Linked DNA regions of Nitrosospira lacus. The protein of the gene in region 2 binds, or shares a complex with, the protein of the main gene of each other region. Links are inferred from orthologs where the notes say so. Each region holds a gene or a part of one and is shown on either strand. Other genes may lie near its edges. The genes, in order: EBAPG3_RS04290 and dapF.

Evidence for each region.
Region 1: the proteins of dapF (region 2) and EBAPG3_RS04290 are in contact, whole or in part, in a solved structure (PDB 5YGU), measured with the Escherichia coli proteins. The link is inferred for Nitrosospira lacus from one-to-one orthologs.

The regions. Positions count from the first base shown.
Region 1 is NZ_CP021106.3:956,323-962,717, forward strand. What follows is about bases 1,860-4,646. They hold EBAPG3_RS04290 (RNA pyrophosphohydrolase), read right to left. Parts: upstream 3,640-4,646; coding sequence 3,079-3,639; downstream 1,860-3,078. Other genes in these bases: EBAPG3_RS04285 (cytochrome-c peroxidase), read right to left, coding at 1,860-2,726; EBAPG3_RS04295 (proline--tRNA ligase), read left to right, coding at 3,931-4,646. Outside these bases: GTPase HflX, read right to left, coding at 1-1,137; RNA chaperone Hfq, read right to left, coding at 1,130-1,375; more of EBAPG3_RS04285, read right to left, coding at 1,728-1,859; more of EBAPG3_RS04295, read left to right, coding at 4,647-5,640; EBAPG3_RS04300 (TlpA family protein disulfide reductase), read right to left, coding at 5,711-6,217; EBAPG3_RS04305 (YihY family inner membrane protein), read right to left, coding at 6,225-6,395. UniProt on the Escherichia coli protein: Master regulator of 5'-end-dependent mRNA decay.
Region 2 is NZ_CP021106.3:821,107-827,457, reverse strand. The notes cover bases 2,428-5,170. They hold dapF (diaminopimelate epimerase), read left to right. Parts: upstream 2,428-3,252; coding sequence 3,253-4,089; downstream 4,090-5,170. Other genes in these bases: xerC (tyrosine recombinase XerC), read left to right, coding at 4,870-5,170; EBAPG3_RS03675 (DUF484 family protein), read left to right, coding at 4,149-4,817; metK (methionine adenosyltransferase), read right to left, coding at 2,428-2,833. Outside these bases: ahcY (adenosylhomocysteinase), read right to left, coding at 51-1,472; more of metK, read right to left, coding at 1,652-2,427; more of xerC, read left to right, coding at 5,171-5,802; ATP-dependent protease subunit HslV, read left to right, coding at 6,107-6,351. UniProt on the Escherichia coli protein: Involved in the succinylase branch of the L-lysine biosynthesis and in the biosynthesis of the pentapeptide incorporated in the peptidoglycan moiety. Catalyzes the stereoinversion of LL-2,6-diaminopimelate (L,L-DAP) to meso-diaminopimelate (meso-DAP).

The DNA.
Region 1 (6,395 bases), 140 kb from region 2 along the record:
TGATGAGTCTTCACGCTGCTGTAAAATGCGCCGTTGTATTGCTTCCGACAGTGCCAGTTTAATAAATTCCAGCCCCTCGCCGGTTTTTGCGCTCAATCGAATTTGTACGATTCTACCACACTCATCGCGCCCGTACCCCGCCGTGCCAGCCGATAAACTCATCAGATCTATCTTGTTTAGCACCAGTATCTGCGGAATCGAATCTGCACCGATTTCCTTTAGCACTTTGTTCACCTCGGCAATCTGCGCATCCCGATTGGGGCTACCCGCATCCACTACATGAAGCAATATATCGGCCTGCGCCGTTTCCTCCAGCGTGGCGCGGAATGCGGCAACGAGCGTATGTGGCAAGTCGCGAATGAAGCCTACCGTGTCCGAAATCACAAGCGAGCCATGATCCGGGATAAACAACTTGCGAGTGGTAGCATCCAGGGTAGCGAATAATTGATCGGCGACATAGGAATGCGCACGGGTGAGCCGATTGAACAAAGTGGATTTGCCAGCGTTGGTATAGCCGACAATGGAAACCGACAGCATCCGAGTGCGCTGCCTTGAACGGCGCTGTAGCTTCCGCTGGTGCTGGAATCTGGCGAGTTTTTCCTTCAGCAGTTTAACCCGCTTGCCGAGCAGGCGCCGGTCCGTTTCCAGTTGGGTTTCGCCGGGGCCGCGTAAGCCGATGCCACCCTTTTGCCGTTCAAGGTGCGTCCACCCGCGTACGAGGCGAGTGGCAAGATGCTCAAGTTGTGCCAGTTCCACTTGCAATTTGCCCTCATGGCTTTTGGCGCGCTGGGCAAATATGTCTAAAATCAGGCTGGTGCGATCGATCACACGACATCCAAGGTGCCGCTCCAGATTGCGTTGCTGGGCCGGAGATAGATCGTGATTGAAAATTACCAGTGATGCCCCGGTTTGCTCCAATGCCGCCTTAATCTCGTCAACCTTGCCGCTGCCCGCAAATGTGGCGGAATCAGGCCGGGAGCGCCCTCCCTTGATCACTGCGCAAATTGCAAGCGCATCACTCGTGGCCAATTGCCGCAGTTCCTCGAGATTCTCGGCGTAATCGCAATCGTTAAAATCAAGGCTAACCAGCACGGCGGCGTTAGCCCCGGATGTATTACCCGCAGGACGATCAAGCATCAGGTATAGCGGGTGCCTCAAATGGAATGGAAACTGCCCTGGCGGGGACAACGGTGGAGATTGCGTGCTTGTATACCATCTGCGTGACGGTATTTTTCAGCAACACGACATACTGGTCAAACGAATCAATATGACCTTGTAGCTTGATACCGTTTACCAGATAAATCGACACTGGAATATGTTCCTTCCGCAATGTATTCAGAAATGGGTCTTGTAACAATTGCCCTTTTGCGCTCATGGGGGACTCCATATTTTAATTATTCAAAAAGTAACTCTACTTGATTTTCAGGAGTAAATCCATATTCCTGGTCGAAAGGTAAAGCAACGGGCATTCAATAAATCGAACCAGCCCGGCGGTCAAAAATTCGCTTAGCGTCAATTCGTAAAAATTAATCAAAGCTAAAAATAATACAGGAAAAATGACTGTCACTTTTGTGAACAGCCACGGCAATCATTGCCTGTTTGCAGCTTGAATCGAAAGTATTGAATTGTCTGGTGTTTGAATGCCAAGCCGAATTTTTTCGGCTTGGCAGATTTCAGAAATTATACCCGTAAAGCCGCGGACGCCATGACGAGTATCACCCTGTTAATTACCCAAAAGGCTTGGGCCTTGGTGTTTCATTGGTAGAAGGCGGAAGGATAGGTAGCTTGAACTCAGGCTGTTTGCCGGTCAACGTTTTTAAGAATGCCACGATTTTGGCATTTTCTTCCTTATTGAACGTGCGGCCCAGCTGTAGCCGGCCCATGGTGTCCACTGCTTCTTCCAGTGTCGCGGCGGCACCATCATGAAAATAGGGGTAAGTTAATTCCACGTTTCGCAGGGTCGGGACTTTGAACATGAAGCGGTCGGCGTCCTTGCCAGTCACTGCAAACCGCCCTTCGGCCTTACTGGTCGTCTTGTAGGGTTCATGAATACCAAATTTCTGGAATGAGCCGCCACCTACGGCAGCACCATTATGGCAACTCGTGCATCCACTCTCCTTGAATAGCTTGTAACCCTCCAACTCTGTTTGATTCAGGGCTTTTTTGTCACCTTTGAGCCATTTGTCGAAACGAGAGTCGGGTGTCACCAGAGTCTCTTCGAATGCGGCAATCGCATCGGTGACCATACCTATATCGATTTTATCTGAGCGAAACAGTTGCTTGAAGCGGGTCCGGTATTCCGGAATGGAACGTAGTACATCGACCGCCAATTCATGGGTGAATCCCATCTCGCCCGGGTTTGCGATGGGTCCGCCCGCCTGTTCTTTCAAGTCCTTGGCGCGGCCATCCCAGAACTGTGCCAGATTCATGCTGGAGTTCAATACCGTGGGCGCGCTGATCGGTCCCTCGTGCCACTTGTGGCCAATGGAGGTTGGCAGATTGTCTGTGCCACCCATGCTCAGGTTGTGACAGGAATTACAGGAAATGAATCCAGACTTCGATAGACGTGGATCGAAAAAGAGCATCTTGCCCAGTTCCACCATGTCTGCATTCTTGGGTTTCGCGGCTTCGATTGGCTGGATGGGTTCATTGGCAGCAAGCGCGGCGCTTGGGGCAGCAATGACTCCAATAGACAGCAGCGATATGATTAATGTCCGCATTATCATTGGTAATCTCCTAAAAACGCGGCTGTAGTGGCGCAGCCGATTACGCCTACAAATTATCCGTCAGGGCACCTCTTGGTGGCGATAATGGGCACCTCTAAAAATTCAACGCTACAGGCAGACTCATTTTTATCATAGTGGAGCAAAGAAGGTTAATCCAGCTTCCGTTCCGAGATATGCGAAAAATGTTTCTCATTCGGCAATTGGGGGGGCTGAGATAGGGTGGCAAAAGGGATAAGCAGGCAATCCATGAATGGATGCTCGAAAATTCAGAATTTTGACGAAACCCATACGTGCCTTAACGGGCCGGAGATAATGTTGTACGGTGTGCTTATACTAAATCTGCCCATTTTTTCTATTCGCCCTGTTTAGGAGGTGCGATCGCAGCCTGTTCCCTGCCGCCAGGATGACCGGATCCACCGTAGCCATTGCCATCAAAGGGAGCGCGATTGAGCAGGCGGGCAAGCTCGGTCAGTGCCTGTCGATAGACCTGGCGTTTGAACTCGACCACGGATTCCAATTCCACCCAGTATTGATTCCAGCGCCAGGCGTCGAATTCCGGACGAACACTTGTACGCAGCGACACATCACAATCACGGCCGAGCAGGCGCAAAAGATACCAGATTTGCTTCTGTCCTTTGTAATTTCCCCGCCAGTCGCGCCTTATCCATTGATCCGGGACTTCGTAGCGCAGCCAGTCGCGCGTGCGGCCAATGATCTCGACATGCCGGGGGTGCAAGCCTACTTCTTCCGTCAATTCCCGATACATCGCCTGTTCCGGACTTTCGCCCGGCTTGATACCTCCCTGGGGAAATTGCCAAGAGTCCTGCTTGATGCGCTTGCCCCAAAAAACCTCATTCTTCGAGTTCAGTAGAATAATACCGACATTGGAGCGATATCCGTTGCGGTCGATCATGCGATTCACCCGTTTGATCCGTCACAAGAGGACAAATTTTTTCATATTTTATCCTAGATTGAAAGCTGTCACGAGATTAATAGCCCCCATATTTGGTTAACACCTGCTTTTTGAGTTCATCGTGCGTTCTTACTCGTTCCATTCCTTTTCACCACCGGATTTGACCCAGTTTGGGTTGCGCATGTAGCCATCCATCTTCGCATGGCTCATGCTGTCAAAATTCAACGATACGATTGGCATTACGATTTTTCAGAGTAGAATTATTCCAATTCAATGATTATAGGAACACACATGCGGGTATCGGATTTCTTTATTTCAACCCTTAAGGAGGCGCCTGCCGAAGCGGAATTGGTGAGCCATAAGCTGATGTTGCGTGCAGGGCTCATCAGGCGTTTAGGGAGCGGCCTTTATACATGGATGCCGCTGGGATTGAGAGTTTTGCGCAAGGTTGAAAATATCGTGCGGGAGGAAATGGACAAGAGCGGCGCGGTGGAACTTTTGATGCCTGCGGTGCAACCTGCCGAACTCTGGCAGGAGACCGGACGCTGGGACGTATTCGGCCCGCAGATGCTGAAAATCAAGGACAGGCATCAGCGCGATTTCTGTTTTGGCCCTACGCATGAGGAAGTCATTACCGATATTGCGAGGCGAGAGATAAAAAGTTATCGCCAATTGCCGTTTACTTTTTATCAGATTCAAACCAAGTTCCGCGATGAAATCCGGCCTCGATTCGGTGTGATGAGGGCACGGGAATTTATCATGAAAGATGCTTATTCATTCCATACCGGGGTTGCCAGCCTGGAAAGGACCTACGGAATAATGCACGACGCCTACCAGCGGATATTCACCCGCATGGGGTTGATGTTTCGCGCAGTCACCGCGGATACCGGAGCGATAGGCGGAAGCGGCTCGCACGAGTTTCATGTTCTGGCGGATTCGGGCGAGGACGCCATCGTTTTCTGTCCGGGTTCGGATTACGCCGCCAATATCGAAATGGCCGAGGCGTTGCGTCCGGCACAATTACGCGAAGCGGCCGGGGGCATCATGCGGAAAGTCGAAACGGCTGGCATAAAAACCTGTGAGGAGGTTGCGGCGTTTCTCAACCTTCCTGTCACAGACACTGTAAAAACCCTGGCGGTTATCGCGAGTGGCAGGATGCATTTATTGCTGCTGCGCGGCGATCATCATCTTAACGAGACGAAGATCCGCAAAATCCCTTTCCTTACCGATTTCCGACTGGCGACCGAGGCGGAGATTCTTGCGGAGACCGGTTCTCTTCCCGGATACATAGGACCTGTCGGCTTAACGCTTCCGGTTATCGCAGATCACTCTGTGATGGTAATGAGCAATTTCATTTGCGGTGCAAATGAAGAGAACTATCATCTTACAAACGTTAATTTTGAGCGTGATACGAAAGAGCCTGACTATACGCTGGATATCCGCAATGCGGTTTCCGGAGACCTGTCTCCGGATGGCGGGGGGCGGCTGGAGATCTGCCGTGGCATCGAGGTGGGACATATTTTCCAGTTACGCACCAAATACTCGGAAGCGATGAAAGCCGCCTATCTCGATGAATCCGGTCAATCACGTCCGATGGAAATGGGATGCTATGGTATCGGGATATCGCGTATCGTGGCCGCGGCCATCGAGCAGAGCCATGACCAGCGCGGCATTATTTTTCCGGATGCGATAGCGCCATTTCAGGTCGCTATCGTTCCTATCGGACTGAAGAAGAATGCGCAGGTGAGGATTGAGACAGAGAAGTTGTACACGGAAATCGTCAATGCCGGCATCGATGTTCTGCTTGATGATCGTGACGAACGCCTTGGTGTGATGTTTGCCGACATGGAGTTGATTGGCATCCCTCACCGCATTGTTGTCGGAGAACGGGGTTTGAAAGAGGGAAATGTAGAGTATCAAGGACGGCGGGATGAAAAGTCTCAGGTCGTCCCTTTGCGGGATATCATTGATTTTATGAAAAAGGGGATAGGTGAAGCCTGACCCGCTTTCTTTCACTCGCTGACCTTTTCAAGCTGGCACCTGAACCGAAGCCATCCCCATTTCCCTGAATTTATTTGCGCTTTCGCTGACTTGTTTCGCCGGGAGGATGGCTTTGAGGGCTTGGGGGGTTTTCTCGCATGAATTCCTCCAGACTTTCCCGCGAAATTAGCCCCACCTTATAGGCTGCCGGCTGACCGGCGGGATCGAATAAATAGGTAGTAGGCAGCATCGACACGGGGCCGATTTGAGCAGCAATTTTTCTGTCACCCAGCACGATGGGATAGGAAATCGATAGTGAGTCAGCGAATTTCATCACCGTCTTCGGATTCTGGTAGTCCATCGCTATGCCGATTACCACTACATCCTTGCGGCTCTCATAAAGCGACACGAGATCAGGAATTTCCTTCAGGCAAGGCGGGCACCAAGTGGCCCAGAAATTTATCAAGACCCACTTGCCCTTATAGTCGGAAAGAGTGAGCTTCTTGCCGGTGGAATCCGTGAACACGAAGCCCCTTGCATAGGAGAGGGGCGGCAGTGACAGTAGCACACAGAGCAAGATGGCGAGCGCGCGTTGCATCATTTTTTTACTGAGTGACTCCAGGTGAGGTTACTTTTTGCGCCAGAGCGTCATCTTGCTGCGGTGTTGAATTCCCGGCCGCCGTTTCCGCCAAGAGTAGCGACAGCGGCACATTCATTTTCTCGTCTATGCCGGTTGAGATGCTATCGAGCAGTGGTTCCAGCGTTGCTTCACCCGC
Region 2 (6,351 bases):
ACAGAATTAGCCATCTCTTTCTCTCCCCGCCGCTCTGAGATCCTGGAATGTCAGTACCGGTACATCGCCGGCTTATAGGGTCCGTTTTTATCCAGATTCAGATACTTCGCCTGCTCATCGGTAAGCGCGGTGAGCTTGACCCCCAGCTTCTTGATGTGCAGACGCGCCACTTTCTCGTCCAGATGCTTGGGCAGCACATACACGTTTTTTTCATAACGGGTGCCATTTTGCCAAAGCTCCATTTGCGCGAGCACCTGGTTGGTGAATGAACTGGACATGACAAACGAGGGATGGCCGGTGGCGCAACCCAGATTCACCAGACGCCCCTGCGCCAGTACGATGATACGCCGGCCTGACGGGAAAATGACATGATCCACCTGTGGCTTGATGTTTTCCCATTGATATTTCTGGACAGAGGCAATATCTATTTCAGAATCGAAATGGCCGATATTGCAGACAATGGCCTGGTCTTTCATTCTCAGCATGTGATCATGGGTAATGACACGCAGGTTACCGGTAGCGGTGACGAAAATGTCAGCCTGATCGCAAACTTCATCCATGGTGACGACACGATAACCTTCCATGGCCGCTTGCAGCGCGCAAATCGGATCGATCTCGGTAATCCACACGGTTGCTCCCAGACCACGCAAGGATTGGGCGCAGCCTTTGCCCACGTCGCCATAGCCACACACCAGTGCAATCTTGCCGGCAATCATCACATCCGTAGCACGCTTGATGCCATCCACCAGCGACTCACGGCAACCGTAAAGATTATCGAACTTGGATTTGGTAACCGAGTCGTTGACATTGAATGCCGGGAATGGCAGCTCCCCTTTCTTTTGCATTTCGTATAAACGGTGAACGCCGGTAGTCGTTTCCTCCGTTACACCACGAATATTCGCAAGTCTGCAGGAATACCAGCCAGGCTGAGTATCCAGTCTTTTCCGGATTGCCGCGAACAATGCATGCTCTTCTTCATTGGCTGGATGGGCGATGACCGATGGGTCTTTTTCCGCCCTGCTGCCAAGAATGATCAGCAGCGTTGCATCGCCACCGTCGTCCAGAATCATATTGGGCGTACCATTCGCACTCGATTGCTCGTCACCGGACCACTCAAAGATGCGGTGGGTATATTCCCAATAATCATCCAGCGACTCACCCTTGTAGGCAAAAACCGGAATGCCTTTCGCTGCGATGGCCGCCGCCGCATGATCCTGGGTGGAAAAGATATTGCACGAAGCCCAGCGCACTTCCGCTCCCAATTCGATCAGGGTCTCGATCAGCACCGCTGTCTGAATAGTCATGTGGAGCGAACCGGCAACACGCGCGCCTGCCAAAGGTTTTCCGCCGGCATATTCTTCCCGTAGCGCCATCAGGCCGGGCATCTCGGTTTCAGCAATGGCTATTTCCTTGCGCCCCCATTCCGCCAGGGACATATCGGCAACTTTATAATCGGTAAATTCGCTGCTCATAAGCGTAGAGGCGGGGGCAGGTATAGATGCAGGACTGAGCACAGCGTTCATGGAACAAATCTCCTAAAAAATGAACGAGCGCCGTTATTGCGATTCTCCCCCGCCGAGCCTCGCGGGACTCTGCCCGTCGCAGCGCTCCTCAGTGGGGGAGGAATTGAAGCTAACATGACCTTCTCTGCTTATGCCTCAACCGCGACCTCGATTCCCGCATCGGCGCGAAGTCGTGCGGCTTTATCGGTGGCCTCCCAGGTGAATTCCGGCTCATCCCGCCCAAAGTGGCCATAGGCGGCAGTCTTCTGGTAAATTGGACGCAGCAGATTAAGAGTATGAATAATAGCACGAGGACGCAAGTCAAAATGCTGTTCGATCAGCTTGACGATTTTATCGTCGGAAATCTTGCCGGTTCCGTAAGTATCAACCATGAGTGAAACCGGTCGTGCCACACCGATAGCATAGGCTATCTGCACTTCACATCTGCTGGCAATGCCCGCGGCAACGATGTTCTTGGCGACATAACGCCCGGCGTAGGCTGCGGAGCGATCCACCTTGGATGGATCCTTGCCAGAGAAAGCACCGCCGCCATGGTGCGCCGTCCCGCCATAGCTATCCACGATGATCTTGCGGCCGGTCAACCCGCAGTCGCCCATTGGTCCGCCCACCACGAAGCGGCCGGTAGGGTTGACCAGATAACGAGTCTGACCATTCAGCATATTTTTCGGAAGTACCGGCTTGATGATTTCCTCGATTACCGCTTCACTCAGTTCCGCGTGGGAGATGTCCGGATTGTGCTGGGTGGATATCACTACAGTTTCGATGCGTTGCGGCTTACCATTCAGATAGCGTACCGATACCTGCGACTTGGCATCCGGACGCAGCCACGGCAGGCGTCCATCTTTTCTCAGCTCCGCTTGCCGCTCCATCAAGCGATGGGCATAGTAAATCGGCATCGGCATCAATTGCGGCGTCTCGTCGCACGCATAGCCAAACATCAGTCCCTGGTCGCCTGCCCCCTGATCCATTTCCTCTTCCTTACTGCGATTTACCCCTTGTGCAATATCAGCGGACTGTTTGTTGAAAGCAGTCAACACGGCACAGGTATGATAGTCAAACCCAATATCGGAGCTGTTGTAACCGATACGCTTGACGGCCGAGCGCGCGACTTGCATATAGTCAACGTTGGCCTCGGTGGTAATCTCCCCTGACATAACGATCAGACCCGTGCTGCACAAGGTCTCGCAGGCTACTCGCGCGTTGGCATCCTGAGCCAGGATGGCATCCAGAATTGAGTCGGAAATCTGATCCGCCACCTTGTCGGGGTGGCCTTCAGATACGGATTCGGAAGTAAAAAGGTATTCACTCATGTTATCCAGCCGCATATAGTTTTATGAAGGGACTGTAGAATACCAAATTACGCGCGTATTAAGAAGAGAGACAATAGTACAGTCAGCTTATACAACTTCCGCTTTGCTCATATCCGTGCAGTATCGCCCCTGCGACGGTACATGTGGCCGCGGCTCGTGCCAAGCGTATATCACCACGGTCATGATGATGCGCCTGATTTCTTTTCCTTCTCTTTCCGCATCCTCCGGCGTGCGACACAGGGGTCTTCGTTGACCGCACTTCGCCTGCAAAGGGGCTTTTGCAGTGAAAGGAGCCATGGTGCCGGCATGGCGGCCGATTGACAGGGGTATCTTCCTGTAACAAACTCGCACCGGGAGGGATATATTCGTTGGCTTTTCCGGTGCGGGCGGAATTGTCCGATGAAATGGGTGGCTCATTAATGAAACTCAAATTTACTAAGATGCATGGACTGGGCAATGATTTCGTCGTTATTGACGGGATAAATCAATCCCCATTTCTGGGCCCTGAGCAACTGCGCCTGCTCGCCAACCGTCATTTTGGCATCGGCTGTGATCAGATTCTATTGATAGAAGCCGCTGAAGGCGACGCTGACTTTCGCTATCGCATTTTCAACGCCGATGGCGGCGAGGTGGAACAATGCGGCAACGGTGCGCGCTGCTTCGTTCGCTATGTGCATGACCGCGGGATGACAAATAAAAATGAAATCCGCGTGGAAACACATGGCGGCCTGATCATTCCCAGATTGGAGGCCAATGGTGAAGTGACCGTCAATATGGGCGCACCGAAATTTGAGCCGCGGGAGATTCCCTTTGCCGCCGAAAAGCGCGCACTGACTTATCCACTCGATATCGACGGCAGGCAGGTGGAAATCAGCGCTGTTTCCATGGGGAACCCTCACGCGGTGCAATGGGTAGCAGACTTGGATCATGCTCCGGTATTGACCGAAGGTGAACTGATTGAGCGGCATCCATGCTTCCCCAAGCGGGTCAACGCCGGATATATGCAGGTGATTGATCGCAGTCATATCCGTCTGCGGGTGTATGAGCGCGGTGCGGGTGAAACGCTGGCTTGTGGCACCGGAGCTTGCGCCGCCGTGGTGGCAGGTATTCAACGCGGATTGCTGGAGTCAAAGGTTAAAGTCAGTTTTCGCAGCGGCGACTTGATCGTCCGCTGGGAAGGTGAAAATCAACCGGTCTGGATGACGGGACCTGCTACCACCGTATTTGATGGAGAGATCGACTTAAAGATTCTCTGAATAAGTCTGCCGCAAACTCGGGATTTATTCGGATCCTAAAAATTGAACCGGGGAGAAACATGAAATTCAGCTCGGAAGAAGTCGCCCAGTATTTGCGGGACCACCCTCAATTTTTTGAGGAGCATGCCGGCATGCTGGCAGACATCCGGGTTCCTCACCTGCACGGCGGCGGAGCCATTCCCATCAGCGAGCGGCAAATCATTGCACTTCGGGACAAGAATCATATCCTTCAGGACAAACTGGGTGAATTGGTCCGATTTGGCGAGGAAAACGGCGCCATCAATCAGAAAATGCATCGTCTCGCCATAATGCTGCTTACCTTCACGGACCTGAAAGATCTGCTGCACGGACTGAATTTTAATCTGCATGAGGATTTTTCCATACCTCATATGACACTAAGGCTATGGAACCTGACCGCCGAAAGCCCGCAGCTTCCGGAATTCACTCAAACCAGTGCTGATATTCACATCATGACGGAAAGCCTGGTGCATCCCTGTTGCGGCCTTCACGTACTGGAGGAAATCAAGAATTGGTTCGGGGAAAGTGCGGGTCACCTGCGCTCGTTTGCACTGGTGCCTTTGCGAGCGGAGCAAACCATCGGTCTGCTGGTGATGGCAAGCGAAGACCCGCAGCGCTTCTATCCCGAAATGGGAACCCTATATCTGACGCAGCTTGGAGAATTGGTAAGCGCTGCATTGGTACGATACAAACCGGCTCGACAATTCTAGAAGTCGAAAAAACGTATGAATATCCGAAAATAACTTCAGCATAATGGCTACTATGACGTCCGGAGATAACCAGGCTGTACTCGCGGCCGCCTATCTTTCCCATCTTCTCAATGTAAGGCGCTTGTCATCGCTCACCTGCAAAAGTTACGCGCATGATATTGCGATCCTGCTCAACTTCGCGAATGAAACATCGCTCGATCAATTGCGAATTCATCATATTCGCCGCTTTGTCGCCCAGCGTCACGGAAAGGGATTTTCCGGCAGAAGCCTGGCTAGAATGCTGTCTGCATGGCGTGGCTTCTACCACTATTTGGCGCGTCATCACGGCTATACCTGCAATCCATGCGCCGGGGTACACGCCCCAAAATCGCCCCGAGCGTTGCCCCATACTCTTTCACCCGACGAGGCAGCGAAGCTGCTGGACTTTCCCGTTGAAAATGACCCAATGGCATTACGGGACAAAGCCATGTTCGAGCTGTGTTATTCCTCGGGACTCCGGCTGGCTGAACTTACCGGCCTGCAGCCGAGGGACCTGAGTTTTTCCGACGGTACGGCGCGCGTTACCGGAAAAGGCGGCAAGACTCGCATAGTACCCGTAGGGAGCCAGGCGGCACGCATCCTGCGCGAATGGATAAAACTGCGCGAAGTGCTGGTCAAACCCGGCGCAACTGCGTTATTCGTGTCGCGGTATGGAAGAAACATCAGTCCGCGGTCAGTCAGTCAACGGTTAAAAATTCAGGCGTCGCGGCAAGGAATCAGCACCAATATCCATCCTCATGTTCTGCGGCACTCATTTGCCTCCCACCTGCTGCAGTCCAGTGGCGACTTGCGCGCAGTGCAGGAAATGCTGGGACACGCCAGCATCAGCACCACACAAATTTATACTCATCTTGATTTTCAACATTTGGCGAAAGTCTATGATGCTGCGCATCCGCGCGCCAAGAAGAAAGGGAGGGGAATCAAAGCCGGAAATGAGGGCCTCTGAATGAGTCCGGCAGGTTGCTATCCGTACAGCTTTTTTTCTCGACGCATCGACGTCCTGTCCGAATCCGGTATTCAGGCGGGATAGCATGCGGTTATTGGAATGCGGGGGCGAGGTACAAGGAGGGTTAATCTCCATTCCTGGGCGTTGCCAACGACACAGCAATGTGAACTCACCGGACAGGTGGAGTTCAAGTGGAGCAAGAATCATGACGGGTCGCGGCGTTTAACTCAAAATGACTTAAAAATGAGCGGTCAACCGCCGGATTTAGGTATAATCTGCGATCTCACTCATTTCGCGCTGACACATGCCAGAATTTCGCGGTACTACCATACTTTCGGCCCGGCGCGGAACGCAGGTGGCGCTCGGGGGCGATGGCCAGGTAACCTTGGGCGCCATCGTAGCCAAGGCCAGCGCCCGCAAGGTGCGCAGGCTCTACCATGACAAAATTCTGGCGGGATTTGCAGGCGGTACAGCCGATGCTTTTACCTTGTTCGAACGTTTTGAAGGCAAGCTTGAGAAGCATCAGGGACACCTCATGCGTTCGGCGGT